2 regions of the Asaia sp. HumB genome follow, and region 2 is predicted to be linked to the other one. Evidence: predicted binding sites of a transcription regulator. Region 2 holds the regulator's gene; the other holds the start of a gene.
The links. The regulator LexA, encoded in region 2, represses DNA repair genes until DNA is damaged. The targets are predictions, from matches to a motif close to TGTTCTANNTANGTTC.
Positions count from the first base shown of each region.

Region 1: the regulator LexA is predicted to act here: its motif matches at 6,851-6,866, upstream of radA (DNA repair protein RadA).

Region 1 is NZ_JARPML010000002.1:1,880,620-1,890,940, forward strand. Features, by position in the region: gene zapE (cell division protein ZapE) at 1-335, shown strand, start outside; gene P5689_RS09635 (Hint domain-containing protein) at 950-2,158, shown strand; gene P5689_RS09640 (M3 family metallopeptidase) at 2,270-4,393, opposite strand; gene P5689_RS09645 (YigZ family protein) at 4,477-5,106, opposite strand; gene radA (DNA repair protein RadA) at 5,417-6,799, opposite strand; gene P5689_RS09655 (ABC transporter ATP-binding protein) at 7,009-7,797, opposite strand; gene P5689_RS09660 (ABC transporter permease) at 7,794-8,579, opposite strand; gene P5689_RS09665 (DUF4097 family beta strand repeat-containing protein) at 8,802-10,214, opposite strand; gene P5689_RS09670 (GIN domain-containing protein) at 10,306-10,321, opposite strand, start outside.
Region 2 is NZ_JARPML010000002.1:2,869,932-2,880,252, reverse strand. Features, by position in the region: gene P5689_RS14075 (CTP synthase) at 1-1,310, shown strand, start outside; gene kdsA (3-deoxy-8-phosphooctulonate synthase) at 1,307-2,134, shown strand; gene P5689_RS14065 (OsmC family protein) at 2,124-2,597, shown strand; gene P5689_RS14060 (DUF3429 domain-containing protein) at 2,585-3,073, opposite strand; gene eno (phosphopyruvate hydratase) at 3,174-4,454, shown strand; gene P5689_RS14050 (septum formation initiator family protein) at 4,585-4,914, shown strand; gene rpmG (50S ribosomal protein L33) at 5,309-5,476, opposite strand; gene lexA (transcriptional repressor LexA) at 5,713-6,432, shown strand; gene P5689_RS14035 (hypothetical protein) at 7,393-7,917, opposite strand; gene pgsA (CDP-diacylglycerol--glycerol-3-phosphate 3-phosphatidyltransferase) at 8,038-8,643, opposite strand; gene uvrC (excinuclease ABC subunit UvrC) at 8,744-10,321, opposite strand, start outside.

The sequences.
Region 1 (10,321 bases), 990 kb from region 2:
AGATAAGCGTCCCAGCATGCAGTGGTGACGTGGCGTGGTTTACCTTCGAGGCCTTGTGCGGCGAGGCGCTTGGGCCAGCCGATTATCTGGCTATTGTGGGCAGATTTCGCACGCTTTTCATCGAGGGGATCCCCGCCCTTGTGCCGGATCAGTTTGATAAGGCGCGGCGTTTCATCACGCTGGTTGATGTCATGTATGAAAACCACACGGTATTATTTGCCAGTGCCGCCGCAGAGCCAGAGGCGCTGTACCAGACCGGTGAAAATGCAAAGGCGTTCGAGCGGACAGCTTCGCGCCTGGATGAAATGCGGTCGAGTGGGTGGGTAGGCGCGTAAGTCTCTCTATGCCCTGGTCTGATAGGGGGGGGCAGGGCATCCCGATCAGTTTGTTCTATCCCAACGGGATCACTGCTCTGGATCGTCCGCCCTGCGGGCGCATCCAGCTCAGGTCCGGTGCTGTTGATAGCCCGTGACCGATCGCAAGAAATCAAGCCGCTGCTATCGGAAGGGGAGATCATCCGATTTACCGCAGTAAAGCATGAGGTTTTCGAGCTTGGGGTGCCATGCCGTGTAGGGGGTGATGAGTAAAACAATCCGATAAATACAACATAACCGAAATTTTTGTAGAAGTCATGTTGGAATTATATTTATGATGCGATATATCGACTCATCATGATGCGGTAATCAGTAATAAAAAAGTGAAAGAGGCCCCCATGCAGATCTATAGGGAATTCTCTGATGATCTTCATACTAGTATTTTTGGCCCCACTTATTGGAACTACGTCTCGATTTATGCCGCCGTCTCCGATGATGCGCGTGTCGTTTTCGACGGGTGTGACGACTCAATTCCTGCGCCATCGACAGGGAGCGCCAACAATCCAACCTACCTCAGGGGAAAATTCGCGATATACATCGATCCGTCTGCATGTTTGAAGACAACAATAACGTTCATGCCGAATTATACTACGCTCATCCATTATCAGACGAATGATCAGACAAATGGCATTGATATCTATATAGATTATAATTACTTCGATATCCCGGTGGAATATCAGGGGCAGCCAATTGCTATCAGTAATCTGGCGAATTACATGGGGCCATATTCAGGCAAGGTGGAATTTGCGCCATGCTATCTTCCAGGCACCATGATCGAGACCCCAGACGGGGAGCGTGCCGTCGAATCGCTGCGTGCCGGAGACGAGATCATCGTCTATAGCGCTGACGAACGGTCAACGAGAACGATCACTTCGATCGGTTGCGGCCAGTCGAATGTCTGTGCGTCCGCTTTCGATGATTTGTCAGGATGGCCGGTACGTATACTCAAGGGAGCCTTGTCGGAGGGCGTTCCCTACAAGGATCTGCTCGTCACCTCGGAGCACTGTTTATACCTCAACGGGTGCTTCGTCCCTGTGAGAATGCTGGTCAATGGTCTCACCATTTTCTACGACAAGACCGTGGGTTGTTCTAATTACTACCATATCAGTATGGAGCCCCATGCCATCGTCCGCGCGAATGGCGCCCTGAGTGAGTCGCTTATCGGTAAGGGTCATAGTGCCTTGCTGCACGATCAGGCAGGTTCCGGATCACCCGTCCTCATGGGCGACTGGAACAGTGCGGCTGCCCCTCTGAATACAGAGCGCAGGTTTGTTGAGCCGCTTTACAGAGAACTGGAAGCACGAGCCAGCTTGATAACCGGTGAGAGGTCTCTGCCGCTTGCGCCGGTATGTGACGATCCGGGACTGTATCTTGTGACGGATGGAGGCAAATGCATTGAGGGACTGCGGGGAACGAATGGCGTCGTCCATTTTGCCGTTCCCCATGCGGTGCGCGCTGTTCATATCATGAGCCGGGCCAGTCGCCCCTGCGATGTCTATGGCCCCTTTGTCGACGATCGTCGTCTTCTGGGCGTGCTTGTGGGAGCCATCATGATGGAAAAGGGTGGTGTCTGTAGTCCGGTGCGCACGCATATCGAACAGAGCGATCTTGCGGGCTGGCAGCCCAGGGTTGCCAGGGATATGCGCTGGACCACAGGGGGTGCTTTGCTGCCACTCCCGGAACGGGAGCACGAGGGGCTTGCCAGACTCTCTATCGAGATCTGGCAGGCGGGCCCTTACCGGATGCCCGAAGCCATCTGCATGGATCTGAAGCAATCAGCCTGAAGTGATGCCTGCAGGCGAGGCTGCCTGTGTGTCGCACAGGCAGCCTTTTTTGTATTCAAACAGGATATAGTTCCAGGGGCCCAAACAGGAGGCCCGTGGAACGAGTATTTCTTACTTGCCGTCAGACACCAGGCCGCGATGGGCCAGCATGGGGCCGATTTCGGGGTCCTTGCCATAAAAGGCTTTGAACATCGGGCCGTAATCCATGGTGTGCCCCTTAGACAGGATCATGTCACGGAAGCGCTGGCCGTTTTCACGGGTCAGGCCGCCATGCGACTGGAACCACGAGAACACATCCTGATCGAGCATTTCGGTCCAGAGATAAGCGTAATATCCGGCCGAGTATCCATTGCCCCAGATATGCAGGAAGTAGCTCGAACGATAGCGCGGCGGAACGTTCGCGACGTCGAGGCCGGTCTCGTTGAGTGCCTTGGCTTCGAACTGATCCACATCCTGACGCGGCGCATCGGCCGAGAGACCGTGCCATGACATGTCGAGCTGCGCTGCGGCCACGATTTCACCCAGTGCATAGCCCTGATTGAAATGTGCGGCTTTCTTGATCTTGGCGACCAGCTCGGCCGGCATCGGGGCGCCGGTCTTGTAGTGGCGGGCATAATGGGCGAACACCTTCGGATCCATCGCCCAGTTCTCGTTGAACTGCGAGGGGAACTCGACGAAATCGCGCGCAACCGCCGTACCGGAAAGCGTGGGGTAGGTCTGGCTTGCAAACAGACCATGCAACGCATGACCGAATTCATGGAACATGGTCGTCACATCGTCTGACGTGATCAGCTCCGGCTGGCCGGGCGCCGCCTTGGTGAAGTTCGCCACGTTATAGATAACCGGACGCGTTTTCAGCAGGTCGCTCTGACCCACGAAATTCGACATCCAGGCGCCACCCGATTTGTTGTCGCGCTTGAAATAGTCGAAATACATCAGGCCAAGCGGCGAGCCGTCCTTGTCCTTGACTTCGAAGACTATGACATCGGGGTTATAGACCGGGATGTCCTTGCGGGGCTCGAAGGTAATTCCGTAAAGCTGGTTCGCTGCATAGAATACGCCATCTGTCAGCACGGTATGCAGCTCAAAATACGGCTTCACATCGTTCTGGTTGAGGTCGAATTTCTGTTTGCGGACGCGCTCGGCGTAGTAGTTCCAGTCCCACGGCTTGAGTGTGAAATTCTGATGGTCTTCACCGATGGCCTTTTGCAGCTCGGCAGCCTCACGATGCTGTTCGGCCGCCGTTGCCGGCACGAGCTGGTGGATGAAGCTGTTCACAGCTGCCGGCGTCTTGGCCATCTGATCATACAGCGTATAGGCAGCGTAATTGGGGTAGCCGAACCGGGCGGCCTTTTCGGCGCGCAGCTGGGCGATTTCTGCAATCGTCTGGCGGGTGTCGTTGGCGTCGCCCTTTTCCGCACGGGTCCAGCTCTGGTTGAACAGGGCTTCACGCGTGCTACGGTCGCTCAGAGAAGCGAGATCGGGCTGTTGCGTCGTGTTCTGCAGCGGCAGGACATACTTACCTGTCAGCTTGCGTCCTTCGGCGGCCTTCTGGGCAGAGGCAACGGCGCCGTCATCGAGCCCGGCGAGCGCCTCCTTCTTGTCCACAATCAGAGCGCCGGCCTTGGCGCTGGCAATCAGCTTCTGGTTATAGGCGGTTTCGAGTTTGGACAGCTGGGTATTGATGGCGCGCAGCTTCTGCTGGTCGGCATGATTCAGCTCAGCGCCCGAATGGACGAATTGCTGGTAGTAAACCTCCAGCAGCATCGCCTGCTCGGCGTTCAGGTTCAGCTTGGCGCGGTTGTCATAAAGGGTTTTGACGCGGTGGAAGAGCTTGGGATTGAGATAGATCTCATCCTGATGCTGGCTGAGCTTGGGCGCTTCCTTGCTGTCGATAGCGTCCATGGCGTCATCCTTGTCCGCCGAATAGACCCCGTAGAACACGCTCTGGGCGCGGTTCAGCAACTGGCCCGAACGCTCCATGGCGACAATGGTGTTGTCGAAGGTCGGCGCAGCCTTGTTGTTGGCAATCGCCTGCATTTCCTTCAGCTGGTCGGCCATGCCCTTTTCAAAGGCCGGCACGTAATCACTGTCCTTGATCTTGTCGAAGGGGGGTGCCTGATAGGGCAGCGGGCTTGCCTGAAACAGCGGGTTGGCAGGGGCAGCCAGCGCCGTGGAAGACAGAAGGGGGAGGGCAACAGCTGCCAGAGCCGCAGTGTGTCTGAAAACGGGCATGAACAAGGATCCTACGATCGTAACATGATATGTTACCGTAGGAAGGAAACGAAGAGGCGTCAAACCGCCTGCATGATGTTCCGCTAACGTACCGGATTATCCTGCTCACCGGGCAGGTCCTGTTCATCATCATTTAGCACGCGGACCGGGCCGCCGCGCAGCAGATCCTGCAGAACAGCCTGCACGGCTTCAGAGCGTGAGAGGGGAATGTCGAGTGAGAGCGTGGCCCCGGTCTCATCGAAACTGCAGCTCTCCTGAGTGGCCTCCCACTCCGCCAGTCTGGCTTGAATGATAGGCAGCAGGCTGAACGAGGCATGAAAGCCAAGACGTTGCATGGGCACGATCTCAACCGCCTCGCCCTGTTTCAGGCAGGAAGCCGCTGCCCCGCCATAGGCGCGCACGAGACCGCCAGCGCCCAGCTTGATGCCACCGAACCAGCGCACGACAATGACCGCCACCCGGTCGAATTCCTGTGAGTCGATGGCCTGCAGAATGGGGCGTCCCGCCGTGCCACCCGGCTCGCCATCATCGAAGCTGCGATACCGCCCCCCGATGCGCCATGCCCAGCAATTATGAGTGGCATCTGGCACACGCACGCGCTCGAAAAAAGCCAGTGCCTCGGCTTCATGGGCAATCGGCGCAGCATGGACACGAAACAGGCTCTTCTTGACCACAGTGTCCTGCTGCGTTTCAGCCACCAGTGTTCGGGTCATGCGTCCTAAATCCTGCCTCGCCCTTTTCGGGTTCTGAGTTGCGGTTCTTCTCCGGTCAGGAAGCAGGCCTGAACAGGTTTTGCAAGGGCGGTGGGAACAGGTGTGTCGCGGTCCTGCTCGGGCCACATGATCGCGGCTTTTCAAAAATCCCGTGCTTATGAGGTTGCCTCTGCCATAACGCCGACCCTGGCGCGGTGATTGCGCACGAGGCCTGAAAAGGAGCGGGTGCCCCGGTTACCGGGCAGTCTTTTGCACCTGTTCGGCACATCCTATGCGGACGCTCATTGCCCGACGGCTCAGGACGATGCGCTTACTCGTCAAGCGGCTGGAACAGCTCCACCAGATCGTTCAGATGACCGATTTCCTTCAGCGCCAATCCTTCGGGAGGCTTGGGGCGTGCGCCTCCGCTCGCCACACGCCGGGGGAGGATGGCCTGTGCGAAGCCAAGTTTCTGGGCTTCCTTGAGGCGAAGATCCGTTTGCGAGACCTGACGCACCTCACCGGACAGCCCGACCTCGCCGAAATAGGTTGAGCCCGCCGATGTCGGTACGCCCGTCGCGGCCGAGATCAATGCAGCTGCCACCGCCATATCGCAGGCTGGCTCACTGATCCGCAGGCCGCCCGCAATGTTGAGATGCACGTCCATTCCAGCCATCTTGAGGCCGCAGCGGGCTTCAAGAACAGCCAGAAGCATGTTGAGCCGTGCCGTTTCCCACCCGACTACCGCACGTCTGGCTGCGCCTTCACCGGCCTTGGGTGAGACGAGGGCCTGAATTTCCAGCAGGACGGGGCGTGTACCCTCCATGCCCGCAAAAACAGCCGATCCCGCAATATTGCCGCGTCGTTCTGCCAGAAACAGGGCCGAGGGGTTGGGGACTTCCGTTAGCCCTGTATCGGTCATGGCAAACACGCCAATCTCGTCTGTCGCACCAAAGCGGTTCTTGGCGGCACGAAGGATGCGGAACTGGTGACCGCGATCGCCTTCGAAATACATGACGGCATCGACCATGTGTTCAAGCACGCGCGGGCCTGCCAGCGCGCCTTCCTTGGTGACATGACCGACCAGAACGAGCGAGAACCCGACCGTCTTGGCCAGTCGGATCAGTTCGAAAGCGCAGGCGCGCACCTGAGCGACAGAGCCCGGCGCGCTCTCGATGGTCTCGAGCCACATGGTCTGGATCGAGTCGATAACTACCACATGATGAACGCGGTCCTGCTCCAGCGAGCCCGCAATTTCGGACACATTGATACTGGCCGCCAGATCGAGTGTCGGCGCATCGAGTTTCAGGCGGCGCGCGCGCAGGCGTATCTGGTCCACCGCTTCTTCGCCCGATACATACAGAACGCGCCGGCCTGCCTGCGCCAGGGCGCAGGTGGCCTGAAGCAGAAGCGTGGATTTGCCAATGCCCGGATCACCGCCCACCAGCACAACAGAGGCCGGAACGAGACCGCCGCCGAGCACGCGATCGAATTCGGCGATCGAAGTCTGGATGCGTGGCGGGGGAGTAAGATCGCCATCCAGATGCATGAGCGTGAGGCGACCGGCACGCTTGCGTGTTTCACGACTGGTGGGCTCGACGGCCTCTTCAACAATGGTGTTCCACTCGCCACAGGCATCGCAGCGACCCGACCATTTGCTGGTGACTGCCCCACAGGCCTGACATACGAAACGGGCTGTGGGACGCTTGGCCATGAGGAACATCTTCCGGTCTGGGGTTCAGATCGGAAGATAGGGCAGATGGGGAAACATAACAAGAACGCAGGGGAGGTTCTTCTTTTTCTGAGGAAAAAGAAGCAAAAAGACTTTTAGAATTTAGTCGGAGAAAAAGCGGGGGGTTTGATCCCCTCCACGGGAAAGAGTTTTTTGGTTCTTTTTTGCAAAAAAGAATGCCTCTTTGTCCTCTAACGCCGCAATTCCATCCCGATCGGCCCATCCTTGCGACCATGGGTAAACTGATCGACCATCGCGTTTCCGCTGTTCATCAGTTCTGACGCCAGCCCCTGCCAGACCAGTTTGCCATGATAGAGCATGGCCGCCCGGTCGCCGATACGCTGCGCCGAGGCCATGTCATGGGTGATGGCGACAGCGGTTGAGCCAAGGCGTTTGACACAATCCACGATCAGCCCGTCAATCACAGCCCCCATGATGGGGTCGAGGCCCGTTGTCGGCTCGTCGAAGAACAGGATGTTGGGTGTGCCTGCAATGGCGCGGGCAAGCCCCACGCGCTTTTGCATACCGCCCGACAGCTCGGAGGGCGCGAGTGCCCCGACTGAGGGATCGAGCCCGACCTGCTTGAGAATATCACCGGCCTGGGCACGGGCTTGTGCCGCACTCAATCGGTGAGCCTTGCCGCGGCCCTTGGCGCGCAGGCCGAACACGATGTTATCGGCCACGCTCATGCTGTCGAACAGGGCAGCATTCTGGAACAGCATGCCAATCTGTTCGACAAGGGCATCGCGTCGTGCGGGGGAAGCGGTAAGTACATTTTCGCCGTCGATCTCGATCGTGCCGGAATCCGGGGTGATCAGACCGAGGATGCAGCGCAGAAGCACCGATTTGCCACTGCCTGAACCACCGATGATAACCATTGACGTTCCGGCTTCGACATCGAGGTCGATGCCATCCAGTACGGTTTTGGATCCGAAAGATTTGGTCAGGCCGCGAATGCGGATCTTGGGCAGGGCGCTCATTGGGCGAAGAACAGATCCGTCAGGAGGTAATCGAAAGCGAGAAGCAGGATCGAGGCAGCAACGACCGCAGCCGTGGTGGCCGAACCCACACCCTCGGCGCCGCCACGGCTGGTATAGCCATGATAGCAGCCCATCAGGCTGATGATGAACCCGAACACGGCCGCCTTGGAAAGACCGACCAGCACGTCCAGCGGCTTGAGCGCGTTGAACGTGGCAATGATGTAGTTCTGCGGGTCAAAGCCGAGCTTGGAAACCGAAACGGTAAAGCCGCCGAGCACGCCCAGAATATCGGCAATAAGCACCAGAAAGGGCAGGGCCAGCGTACCAGCCAGAAGGCGCGGCGTAACCAGATACTTCATCGGGTCGGTCGAAAGGGTGCGCAGTGCGTCGATCTGGTCGGTCACGCGCATGGTGCCGATCTCGGCTGACATGGCTGCGCCGACGCGGCCCGCCACCATCAGACCGGCCAGAACCGGGCCAAGTTCACGCACCACGGCCAGAACGACGATGCCTGCAATGGCGCTCTGCACATGGTACTGGGCGAAGCCTGCATAGGACTGAAGCGCGATCACGCCGCCGGAGAAAATCGCGGTCAGCGCCACGACTGGCAGCGAATAGAAGGCGATTTCAATCAGGCTGTTGAAGAACACGCCCCAGTAGAAGGGCGGTCGCAGCAGATGCGACAGGCCTGCCAGGGCAAAAAGCGCCAGAGCACCAGCCTTGCGCACGATGCCGAGAAAGGCACGCCCGATGGCCGCAACGGGATCGAGTAGGAAATTCACGGTCAGCAGCTGCCATCAGGGAAGGTCATGCTTCAAGCCCTAGCCTGCCTGACGCGCTACGTCAAAGCCCTCTGTGACGCGAGGATGCACCCCGATCGTCTGCCTTTCCGCACATGGCACCTGTGACAAACCGGATCGGGATGACGGGGTGTGAGAGGGCTGAATTCTGTCAGCCCACACAGGTGCTTCCGGTCCGCAGGGCATGTGTGTCAGATGGGGCGGTCAGGCTCCGTTCTGACGCCGGTCCAGATCGCGGAACTGGGTATGCAGGTGGAAGTCGCGCGAGGTGACGCAGGTCTCGACGGCCCCCACACGCCTGTCGAGCTTTTGCAGACGCTCTGTCAGATCAAGCAACTGCGGAAGCTGGGTTTGTGGCATCGGGTCTGACACACGGGTCATGAGCGACAGAAGGAAAGGCTCGACCTTGCGGGCAAGTGCCGGATGATGGCTTTGAAGGGCCGCGATGATCTTCGGGATGAGACGCCGACGCATCAAGGCAATGGCCAGCGCACTTAGCGCAACCAGCCCGGAGGCCATACTGCCGTTATCGGACAGTGTAGGTAGGGTCATTCCGAATGTGTATGGGCTGGAGGGCGTATGTTGCGTGCTGACATGGGTCGTCCCCGACGTGACTGACGCTGCCGGTGGCTCAGGAGGTTCTAGTGGCTCCGGCGGCTCTGGAGGCTCAGGCGGTTCGGGGGTGGAGACGTGAACACTCTCACTTCCCATGCGACGCAGCGCATCAAAATCAATGATCGTACCATCGGGCTTGATCAAGCGATGGCTGTTGATGCGTGTCCCATCGGCCAGACGCATGTCGTCGGGCGTAATGCGGGTGCCATTATTCGTGTTGCTGTCGCGCACCTTGCCGGTAAAGCGCTCGCCATGGCCGGACGGTATGGCAATTTCGATGCTGCCGCTCGCGCTCGAATGGGCGTGCTCGTCTCCCAGTACCTGATGCACACGGATATCGCCCGAAGCGCTGGTGCGTAGCGTGGCGTTGCGCGCCACGCCGTCAAAGATGGCGTCACCCGGACCGGACAGCGACACGGCAAGCTGGTCGATGGTGCCACCACGTATGACGACATCGCCGGGGCCTGTCGTGCCGATCACGACCGAGGGCGCAGTCGCGGTATCGATTTGCACCTCGCCCGGCCCGGAGGTGGCAAGAATTGCCGGCCCGGTCAGTGTGCCCAGGGAAAGGGCGCCCGGCCCGCTGCCCCTCAGCAGAAGGGCGCTCGCCTTGTCGACCGAGATATCGCCCCGGCCCTGACGCAGGGAAAGCGGCCCGTTGACCCAGTCGATATCCAGTTTGTCGTAATTCATCGCGGTGGAGACAATGGCTGCCCCCTCGCGCAACTGAATTGTGGCATCCTGACCGCAGGCATTGCCGGTCAGCCACGCGTCGTGGTGACCTGCCTCGAAGGAGAGACCCGCTGGCACCTCCCGCATGTCGGCGTTCTGCTGGAGTGCTCCGGCACCCCGGACGTGAATATTGGCGGCACATCCCGCCTCGATATGCAGCGTATAGGGTGCGGCAGCGAGTGCGGCCTCCGGTGTCGTGGGCAAGCTCGTTTCTGCAAGGGCGGGCGATATGGTCAGGACGAGAAAAACGCCCAGGCTGATACGGCTCATGACGTCTGTCCTTTTTTCATGGGGCCGCAGTTCGGACCCGCTGACTGCACGCAGGCGTCGGTTGTCCTGTCGCCGCCAGGCATGCTCTGCATCACCCGTGATTTCTG
Region 2 (10,321 bases):
TCGGCGCGACCGTGCAGGTCATTCCCCATATCACAGACGCCATCAAGGAAGCCGTCGTGGCTGGCACCGATGGCTATGATTTCGTGCTGGTCGAAATCGGCGGCACTGTGGGCGATATCGAAAGCCTGCCGTTCCTCGAATCGATCCGTCAGCTGCGCAACGATCTGGGCCCGGCGCACACCATGTGCGTGCATCTCACCCTCCTGCCCTACATCCCCGCAGCCGGTGAACTGAAAACGAAGCCGACCCAGCATTCGGTCAAGGAACTGCAGAATGTCGGCATTCAGCCGCAGATGCTCATCTGCCGTTCGGACCGCGCGATCCCGACCAATGAACGTCGCAAGATCGCCAGCTTCTGTAATGTGCGTCCCGAGGCCGTGATTGCCGCGCTGGACGTCGACACCATCTATGCCTGCCCGATTTCCTACCACAAGGAAGGCATGGACAATGAGGTGCTGCGCTATTTCGGCCTGCCTGTGGATGGCGAGCCCGATCTGAGCCGCTGGACCAAAATTGTCGAAACGCTGCGTCATCCCGATGGCGAGGTCCGTATCGCCGTGGTTGGCAAGTACACTGCGCTTCTCGACAGCTACAAATCGCTCATCGAAGCACTCCTGCATGGTGGCATTGCCAACAGCGTCAAGGTCCGCCTCGAATGGGTCGAATCCGAGACGTTCGAAAAGAATCCCGAATCGATCGCAGCGCTCGGTCGGGTCGACGGCATTCTTGTGCCGGGCGGATTTGGCGAGCGTGGCTCCGAAGGCAAGATCGAGGCTGTGCGCTATGCCCGTGAAAACGGCGTGCCCTTCCTTGGTATCTGCTTCGGTATGCAGATGGCCGTTATCGAGTGCGCCCGCTCCCTAGCTGGTCTCGACAAAGCCTCTTCCACGGAGTTCGGCCCGACCGATGAGCCGCTGGTTGGTCTCATGACCGAATGGGCACGTGGCAACGAGATGCTGCGCCGCCGTGAGCATGGCGAAATGGGTGGCACGATGCGCCTTGGCGCCTACCCGGCCAAGCTCAAGCCCGGTTCACGCGCTGCCGAGATCTATGGCACGACCGAAGTGCGTGAACGGCATCGTCACCGCTACGAGGTGAACGTGCACTATCGTCAGCAGCTCGAAGCCACTGGCCTCGTATTCTCGGGTATGTCACCCGATGATGTTCTGCCGGAAGTGGTCGAATATCCGGATCACCCGTGGTTCGTGGGCGTGCAGTATCACCCGGAATACATGTCCAAGCCTTTCGCTCCGCATCCGCTCTTCGCCGGCTTCATCGAGGCTGCCGTCAAGAAGGCTCGCCTCGCATGAATGATATCACCCTTGGTTCGCTCACCATTGGCAACAAGCAGCCCTTCACGCTGATTGCAGGCCCCTGCCAGATCGAATCCCGCGCTCATGCACGCGACATGGCGGCCGGTCTTGCCGAGATCTGTGGCGATCTTGGCATCGGCTGGATCTACAAGAGCTCGTTCGACAAGGCTAACCGGACTTCTCTCAAGGCGCAAAGAGGGATCGGCCTTGCCGAAGGGCTCGATATTCTGGCGGGTATCCGTGAGGAATTCGGCTGTCCGGTACTGACCGACGTGCATGGCGCGGAACAGTGCAAGCCTGCTGCCGAAGCTGTCGATGTGCTGCAGATCCCTGCCTTTCTGTGCCGTCAGACCGATCTGCTGCTTGCGGCTGGCGAGACCGGTCGGGCCATCAATGTCAAGAAAGGGCAGTTTCTCGCCCCCTGGGACATGGCCAACGTTGCTGCCAAGATCGCGTCGACTGGCAATGAGAAGATCATGCTATGCGATCGCGGCACGAGCTTTGGCTATAATACGCTGGTAAGCGACATGCGCGGCCTGCCGATCATGGCCTCGACCGGCTATCCGGTTGTTTTCGATGCCACCCACTCTGTTCAGCAGCCGGGCGGCCTTGGCGGTGCATCAGGTGGGCAACGTGAATTCGTGCCTCCCCTCGCCCGCGCCGCCGTGGCTATCGGTGTTGCCGCCGTGTTTATCGAAACGCATGAGAACCCCGACCAGGCGCCAAGCGACGGCCCAAACATGGTGCCGCTTTCCGAGATGCGCGAACTCCTGAAAACGCTTCAGGCTTTCGACAGGCTTGCTAAGTCCAATGGGTTCTAAGCGACACGTCTATTCGGTTCAGACCGAATGGACCGGCAATCACGGGCTCGGCACGCGCTCATGGCATGTCTACAGCCGCAACCATGACATTGCGGCGGAAGGCAAACCCGTGATTCACGGCTCGGCGGATCCCAGCTTTCATGGTGATCCGACGGGCTGGAATCCCGGTGAACTGCTCCTCGCCTCGCTGAGTGCCTGCCACAAGCTCTGGTATCTCGGTCTTGCTGCAGGTGCCGGCCTTGTCGTGACGGCCTATCGCGACGCCGCCGAAGCCGTGATGATGGAGAACCCGCAAGGGGATGGTGAATTCGAAAGCGCTGTTCTGCGCCCCGTCATCACCCTAGCGAGCGGAAGCTCGGTCGAGCAGGCACAAAGCCTGCACGATCAGGCTCATGCCCATTGCTTCATTGCCCGCTCGGTAAATTTCCCCGTGATCTGCGAGCCTGTCTTTCAGATCGTGTAAGGCTGGAGCGGTGCGCTGAGGCAGGCGGCCAGACAAAGCACCACGACAGCCGTCAGCAGGGCGCGGAACGGGAAGTATCCAGGAGGCAGGGCGCCCTTGCGATAGGCAGCACGCTCGGCCATCAAGACAAGAACAAAGCCGATCATTTCCATCAAGATACCGCCGCGCGGTGCCCAGACGACGCCTGCATAGATGGCGATCCAGCTCCAGAGCGACGGCATGACGCCGAGGAACAGCCTTCGTCGGTTGATCGCTCCCATGCCCTGTGCTGGCATGATGGCGGGCTGCTCAAGGGCCAGCCCCCAGTGAACCGCCCCTAGGAACGACAGGATACAACCGCCATAGGCCAGCATCGCCACGCCAATATGGGTGACTGGCCCCAGACTACCCCAGAACAAGGCCGCCATGGCGAGGGCGATGAATGGCACCAGACCGGCGATACCAAGGAAAATGACGAGCGGTGACAGGGGTCTCACAGAATATCCATCCTCATTTCACATAACGCCAGTTGACAGCGCCGGTGTCTCGACGCCTTGTGATGCCCGAAGTTCGAACGTTCAAACAGGGAGCCCCCAAATGAGCGCCATTATTGATATCATTGCTCGCGAGATTCTGGATAGCCGTGGCAATCCGACTGTCGAAGTCGAGGTTGAACTGTCCTCCGGTGCCAAGGGCCGCGCTGCCGTCCCGTCCGGTGCCTCCACAGGTGCCCATGAGGCCGTCGAGCTGCGTGACGGCGACAAGTCGCGTTTTGGTGGCAAGGGCGTTCTCAAGGCTGCGGCCTTCGCTGAAGGCGAGATCCTTGACGCCCTGCAGGGTGCCGAATCGTCCGATCAGATCGCCATCGACGAAGCCATGATCGAGCTGGACGGCACGCCAAACAAGGCGCGTCTGGGTGCCAACTCGATCCTTGCCGTCTCGCTGGCGACCGCCAAGGCGACCGCGCTTGAGCTGGATATCCCGCTTTATCGCTATGTCGGTGGCGTTTTCGCGCACACCCTGCCCGTGCCGATGATGAACATCGTCAATGGTGGCCAGCATGCCGATAACCCCATCGATATCCAGGAATTCATGATCCAGCCGGTCGGCGCACCGACGATCATGGACGCTGTGCGTATGGGATCGGAAATCTTCGCGCACCTGAAGAAGAACCTGCATGCAGCGGGTCACAACACCAATGTTGGTGACGAAGGCGGCTTTGCTCCGGGTCTGAAGTCGGCAGACGAAGCGCTTGGCTTCATCTCGAAGTCGGTCGAAGGTGCTGGTTACCGCCTCGGTGAAGACGTAACCTTCGCGCTCGATTGTGCCGCCACCGAATTCTATCGCGATGGCCGCTACAAGATGGACGGCGAAGGCCGCGATCTCGACTCTTCGGGCATGATCGACTACCTGGCCGATCTCGCTGCACGCTATCCGATCGTTTCGATCGAAGACGGCCTTGCAGAAGACGACTGGGAAGGCTGGGCAGAGCTGACAGCAAAGCTTGGCCACAAGCTGCAGCTCGTCGGGGACGATCTGTTCGTGACCAACACCGAGCGTCTGGTGCGTGGCATCGAGAGCAACACAGCCAACGCGCTGCTGGTGAAGGTCAACCAGATCGGCACGCTGACCGAAACGCTCCGCGCCATGGAAACCGCACATCGCGCCGGCTACAAGTGCGTCATGAGCCATCGCTCGGGTGAGACCGAAGATTCGATCATCGCTGATCTCGCCGTGGCGACCAATTGCGGTCAGATCAAGACGGGCTCGCTGTCACGCTCGGATCGTACGGCAAAGTACAATCAGCTGATCCGCATTGAAAACGAGCTGGCAACCGCCGCCCGTTACGCAGGCCGCTCAATCCTCCCGCGCGCCTGAGCCTTTTTGCACTACGTAAGCATGGGGGAGAGAGTCATTCTCTCCCTCATTGCGTTTACTTGATTGTCAGCGATCGTAAGCTGAGGTTAGTCTAGCTCAGGCTGGTTGTTACTGGATTGATGGAGTTCCCGTGCAGATCGTTCGTGCTATCCGTCGTTTTGTACGTGCCGTTGTCCCTCCGGCTCTGTTTCTCGGTCTCACAGCCTATTTCGGCTGGAACGCGCTTCAGGGCGACCACGGAATCAAGGCCTATCACCAGCAGCTCAAACTGATGGATCAGGCGCTTCAGGCCCAGAAAGATGCGGATGCTGAACAAGCCGTCTGGAAGCGTCGTATCGGCAGCCTGAACGAGCGCGCCCTGGACGCCGATATGCTGGATGAGCGCTCACGCGCCATGCTGAATCTGGCCCGTAATGGCGATACGGTCATTCCGTATGGCCCGCACGAAAAGCTCTACTGAAAACTCCCAGAGACGGGTTTCTCCCGCCGGATCTTTCGTGACTACACGCCGAACAGCGCGGGTTCTGTAACGCTCGCGCCCTCGGGACGAAGTGGCGATACATCTCGGCTCAACCAGCGCCCACGTGCCTGAGTTCAACACGACGGCCTTACCGAACGGCCTGCATGCACTTCTACCGTATCGTTGCCGAAATATGCATCGGCAACCTTGCTCGTAAAAGGGTGCTCTCCAACTTCTCCTTCAAGCTGACGGCCATCAAGCCGGACCAGGCGTCGACTGGGTGAGTCACGGCCCCGCATGAAGTCTGCACCGCCCCTCTCCCCGATCGACAGCGAGCAGGCACAAAAAAAGCGGCCCGAAGGCCGCTTTTCTTTTCCGTCAGCGTCAGCCGATCTTACTTGATCTTGGCTTCGCGGAACGCAACATGCTTGCGGACGACGGGGTCGTACTTGCGCACTTCCATCTTGCCGGTCGCCGAGCGGGCGTTCTTCTTGGTGACGTAGAAATATCCGGTATCCGCGGTCGAAACGAGACGGATCTGGATGACGTTGGTCTTGGCCATTGGGTCCTCGCAAACTGATCTGTCGCTGCGCGCGACATGAACGGCAGCGTTTTCAAGCTGGGCGCATAAATGCTTCTATTACGCCTGCGGGTCAAGTGTTTCCGCTCGAACGGTGGATAATTTTTGATGTTCCGGGGAAAAAATCTTGAAGAGATCGAACCAAGAACTTAATAAGAACATTGTGATTCCGGGCAGTTACGGTCGAGTACCGCCCCCGCCACGGAGAGAGGGACCCCATGCTGACACGCAAGCAACACCAGCTCCTGCTTTATATCGACGGCTATCTCAAGCGGACAGGATTTTCGCCTTCTTTTGACGAAATGAAGGAGGCGCTGGAACTGCGATCCAAATCCGGTATTCATCGGCTGATTTCAGCGCTTGAAGAGCGTGGATTCCTGCGGCGCCATCATCACCGGGCCCGTGCACTTGAAATACTGCGCCTACCGGTCACTGAGGCGCAGCCTGCGACGGCCGTGACGAGTGATACTCCCGTAGAAGCTGGCCCCTTTCCCCGCCTTGCGCATAGCCAGGCCAAGCCGCTGGCCTCGAGCTCGGTTGACTCGCAGAGTTCTGTCGTGGGTGTGCCGCTCTATGGCCGTATCGCCGCCGGCTTGCCAATCGAGGCATTCCGCGATCAGGGAGAGCAGATTGATATCCCCGCGGCGCAACTCACTAACGGGCAGCATTACGCCCTGCATGTGTCAGGTGATTCGATGATCGAGGCTGGCATCCTCGACGGTGATATCGTCATCATTCGCCAGGCCGAAACGGCGGAGAACGGCAAGATCGTTGTGGCGCTGGTGGATAGTCAGGAGGTGACACTCAAACGCCTGCGCCAGAAGGGCCAGTCGATTGCTCTGGAGCCTGCCAATTCCGCCTATGAGACGCAGATATTCCCGCAAAGCCGTGTCCGCATCCAGGGCGTACTGATCGGGCTTTACCGTCAGTACAACTGACCGTTCTCATAACCGCCCGGCCCCTTAGCGATGTCTGCCTTCCGACCCTGACAAGAAAGGGCTTCGGTCCAGGATAAGTGTACATCGCTCCAGACTTCGAACAGAGATATGGCGGGTAATCATGAAGTCTTGCGGGCTCAGGAGGCGTGCATTTGCTGAAGGGCCAGGGTCGCGTCAGGCCTCGTGGGGCAACGCGGGGCGCGCACCGGTGTCGGGGTGGAAGAACTTCGATGCAGAGATCTCTGCCCTCCTGCTGAAGTAAAGCTTTGAGCGTGGCCAGGTGCGCGGAAACTAAGCAGGATATGGCGGCAAGGCCTCTCGCAATAACGTAGGTGCGGCAACTTAACGGGTTCGTCGCAATCTTTCGCTGCGCCATGGAGCGCTTTGTTAGCACCAAGCGCCAGCGCAGCCTTTCGCCACAGTGGATGAAGTTCAGTGTGTCACCGTCAGGCGGAGGCGTACTTCTTTTGATAGTCAGTAGCCTTAGCCCATCAGGGTCCGAGTATTTTACCAGACGTTACCCAGCAAAAAAAACAACGTCTCACCCATCTATTCCGCCGAATTACTTCTGATCGCAGGAAGGGACTCTCGCGAGGAGCTTCCGAGCTTATTGGGCCGAACCATCCGTCTGGCACCCCTACCGCATGCCGCCGCGAAGACTCGGCCCTTCCCAGCATCATGGCCAACCCGAAGTAATACTGAATGGAGAGGCAATTTCTGATCTTTGCGAGTGGTCCGATGTCGCCGTATCGCCCTGTGATTGACGCAGCAGGTTTATGGCCCGCCCCAGTCGTTGAGGTGTCTGATCACTCTCTGAGCCGCGCTGAACTATGCCGGGCGTTCGCAATTGTTGCCGACCGGGGCGCACTCTACAGGCCATAACTCCAGTATGTGGCAACCCTCACTCGACCTGCCCTGTTTCTTACCTGGAGATCACCCAGGGTCAGGCCGATTGTCCGGTCAGTGAGCCGCCTTATCCTTAGTGACGCGCACAGAGCCATCCGGCGATATTAGCGTGCTTGTTCCGTCACCATTCGGGATCACGATGGTGCCGCTATGGCTCGGAGCAAGATATTTGTGAGCATTATCCTCAACCGAGGAAGAGAGCGACGGGCGAGACGCAGAGCGAACGCCATTCACGACGCCATCATGTTCACCCATCTCGATGGTGCCTCCGTCACCGAGCTGGATGCTGCTCCCATTACTCGCACCATGGCTTTTCGTCATGGAGCCGAAGTAGCTGTTGGTGTCTGCCAGAGCATCCCGCAGGCCGTTAGGCGAGGCCTCGACGTCGCGCAAGGTAGGCAAGGGTTGCGGAGCACCGGGCCAGACATTTCCGTTTTCGGGCAGTAGCGGCATCGCCATGTAGGCGTGCCCGCGCACCTTCTCCATATTCTCCGAAATGCCCTCCGGCATGTTTGGATTGGCACCCGGCAAGGTGGCCGTGTCATGGAGGGATTTCCCGAGACCGGAACAGCCACTCAACAAAACTGGGATCGCTAAAAGAGCGGCCTTTCTCATCATCTACTCCAGGGATGTCTTTGCGCCCCTTTTAAGACGCCCCTGACGACAATGCCAGATACAGAACATGTATAGCGCACAATACTAGTGCGTGAGTTTGGCTGAAGAACCGTTTGTGCCGGTTCCAAGCATTTTTGCGAGACCGGTTACCAGATAGCCCCACCCACTCATCACCGTCGGTACCACCGAAACCCAGAGCATCACTGCACCAAGATGAGTAAAGGAAATCGCACCGAGCCCGATCTGTCGAGGCATGACGTCCCCAGCCAGCAGGCAGCCGATCGCGACCATCTGGATGCCTGTTTTCCACTTCGCGAGGCGGGTCGAAGGGAGTGTTGCGCGCTGACTGGCCATGAATTCGCGCAGACCACTTACCATGATCTCCCGCACTAGAATGATAATCGCTGCAAACAAGGCACCGTCCACCAGCCTGCCATACCCCGCCAGAGCGAGCAGCAGGGCCCCCACGAGCAGCTTGTCCGCAATCGGGTCCATCATGCGACCCAGTTCCGACCCCTGTTTCCAGCGACGCGCCAGCATCCCGTCCAAGTAGTCGGTGATGCAAGCCGCGATATACAGCACGCAGGCAATCCCGTCCGTCCAAGCATTATTGAACGCAATCAGGGCGATCAGCACCGGGATCGACGCGATACGCAGCAGGGTCAGGATATTGGGCAGATCTGTCAGCATGAATCTTTCCCGGAGCTGCCTTCAAGTCAGAAAACACATGGAGATGAAATTACGCACCATGATAGGACGCTCATGGTGGTTCTTCATAGCTTCTCGCGCATCATTGCGGGTGAAAAAACTCGTAAATCGTGCGGGCAGTCTCTGAATTGATTCCCGATACCGACACGAGCTCTTCCAGACTGGCGCTACGGACGCCACGCACCGAGCCGAACCGCGTCAGAAGGGCGCGTTTGCGCACGGCACCAACACCCGGCACGCTATCGAGCTCCGACACCTTGATGGCCTTGCTACGCCCTGCCCTGTGCGTTGTGATGGCGAAGCGGTGCGCTTCATCCCGCAGGCGCTGAAGGTAGTAAAGAACCGGATCATTCGGCGGCAACTGGAATGGCGCGCGCCTCTCCTGAAAGAACCACTCACGCCCCGCATCGCGGTCCGGCCCTTTGGCAATGGCCACGATAGGAATATCGCGCACATTCAGATCTTCCAGAACGGCCCGGACAGCATTGAACTGCCCCAGCCCACCATCGATCAGCAGGAGATCAGGCCAGTCTTCCGGGCGGGCCTCCGGTGATTCGGGATCACGTCGGCCAAAGCGCCGCTCCATCACCTCACGCATCATGCCAAAATCGTCACCCGGCGTGACTGGCCCCTTGATGGCAAACTTGCGGTAGGCGCGCTTGACGAACCCTTCCGGCCCGCCCACGACCATAACACCATAAGCATGCTGCCCCATGATGTGTGAGTTATCATAGGTCTCGATCCGCTTCGGCGGCTCTGCCAGCCCGAAGACGCTTGCCACACCATTGAGCAGCTTGCTGACACCAGCGCTCTCTGCCAGTCGCCGCTCGAGTGCTTCGCGGGCATTGGTTTCGGCGTGACGAACCACGTCGCGCCTCTCGCCACGCTGTGGCTGCAACAGTTCCACCTTGCGCCCGCGCTTGAGACTCAGCGCCTCTGAAACAAGGTCGAGCTCCGAAGGGTCGCTGTTGAGCAGGATCTGGGGGGGTGGCGGTTTGTCGTCATAGAACTGCAGCAGGAAGGCTGCGAGAATGTCAGCCGCACTCTCTTCCTCCGCATGATCAGGGAAGAAAGCCCTATTTCCGTTGTTACGGGAATTACGGATGAAGAAAACCTGGATACAGGTCCGTCCCGCCTCCTGCCAGAGCGCGATGATATCAGCATCGCCAATCGAGGCCGGGTTGATGATCCCCGATTCCTGCATGCTGGAGAACCCTCGGATGCGATCACGTATGGCCGCCGCGCGTTCAAATTCGAGCGCCTCAGAGGCTCTTTCCATCTCCTCGACAAGTGTCTTATGCACATCCGTGCTCTTGCCCGAGAGGAATTGTTTCGTCTCATCCACCAGCTCGGCATATTGCCCCGGTGTCACTCTGTCTACACAGGGTGCGGAGCACCGACGAATCTGGAACAGCAGGCAAGGTCGTGTGCGTGACGACAAAACGGCATCGCTGCAGGAACGCAGCAGAAAACTGCGCTGGATCAGGTTCAGCGTCTGATTAACAGCCCAGGCCGAGGCAAACGGCCCCCAATAGGTGGCATTCTTGATCGGGCGGCCACGCTGCTTGGTAATCTGCGGAAATTCATGCCCCTCGGTCAGCATGATCCAGGGATAGGATTTGTCATCGCGCAGGAGGATGTTGAAGCGTGGCTTCATCTT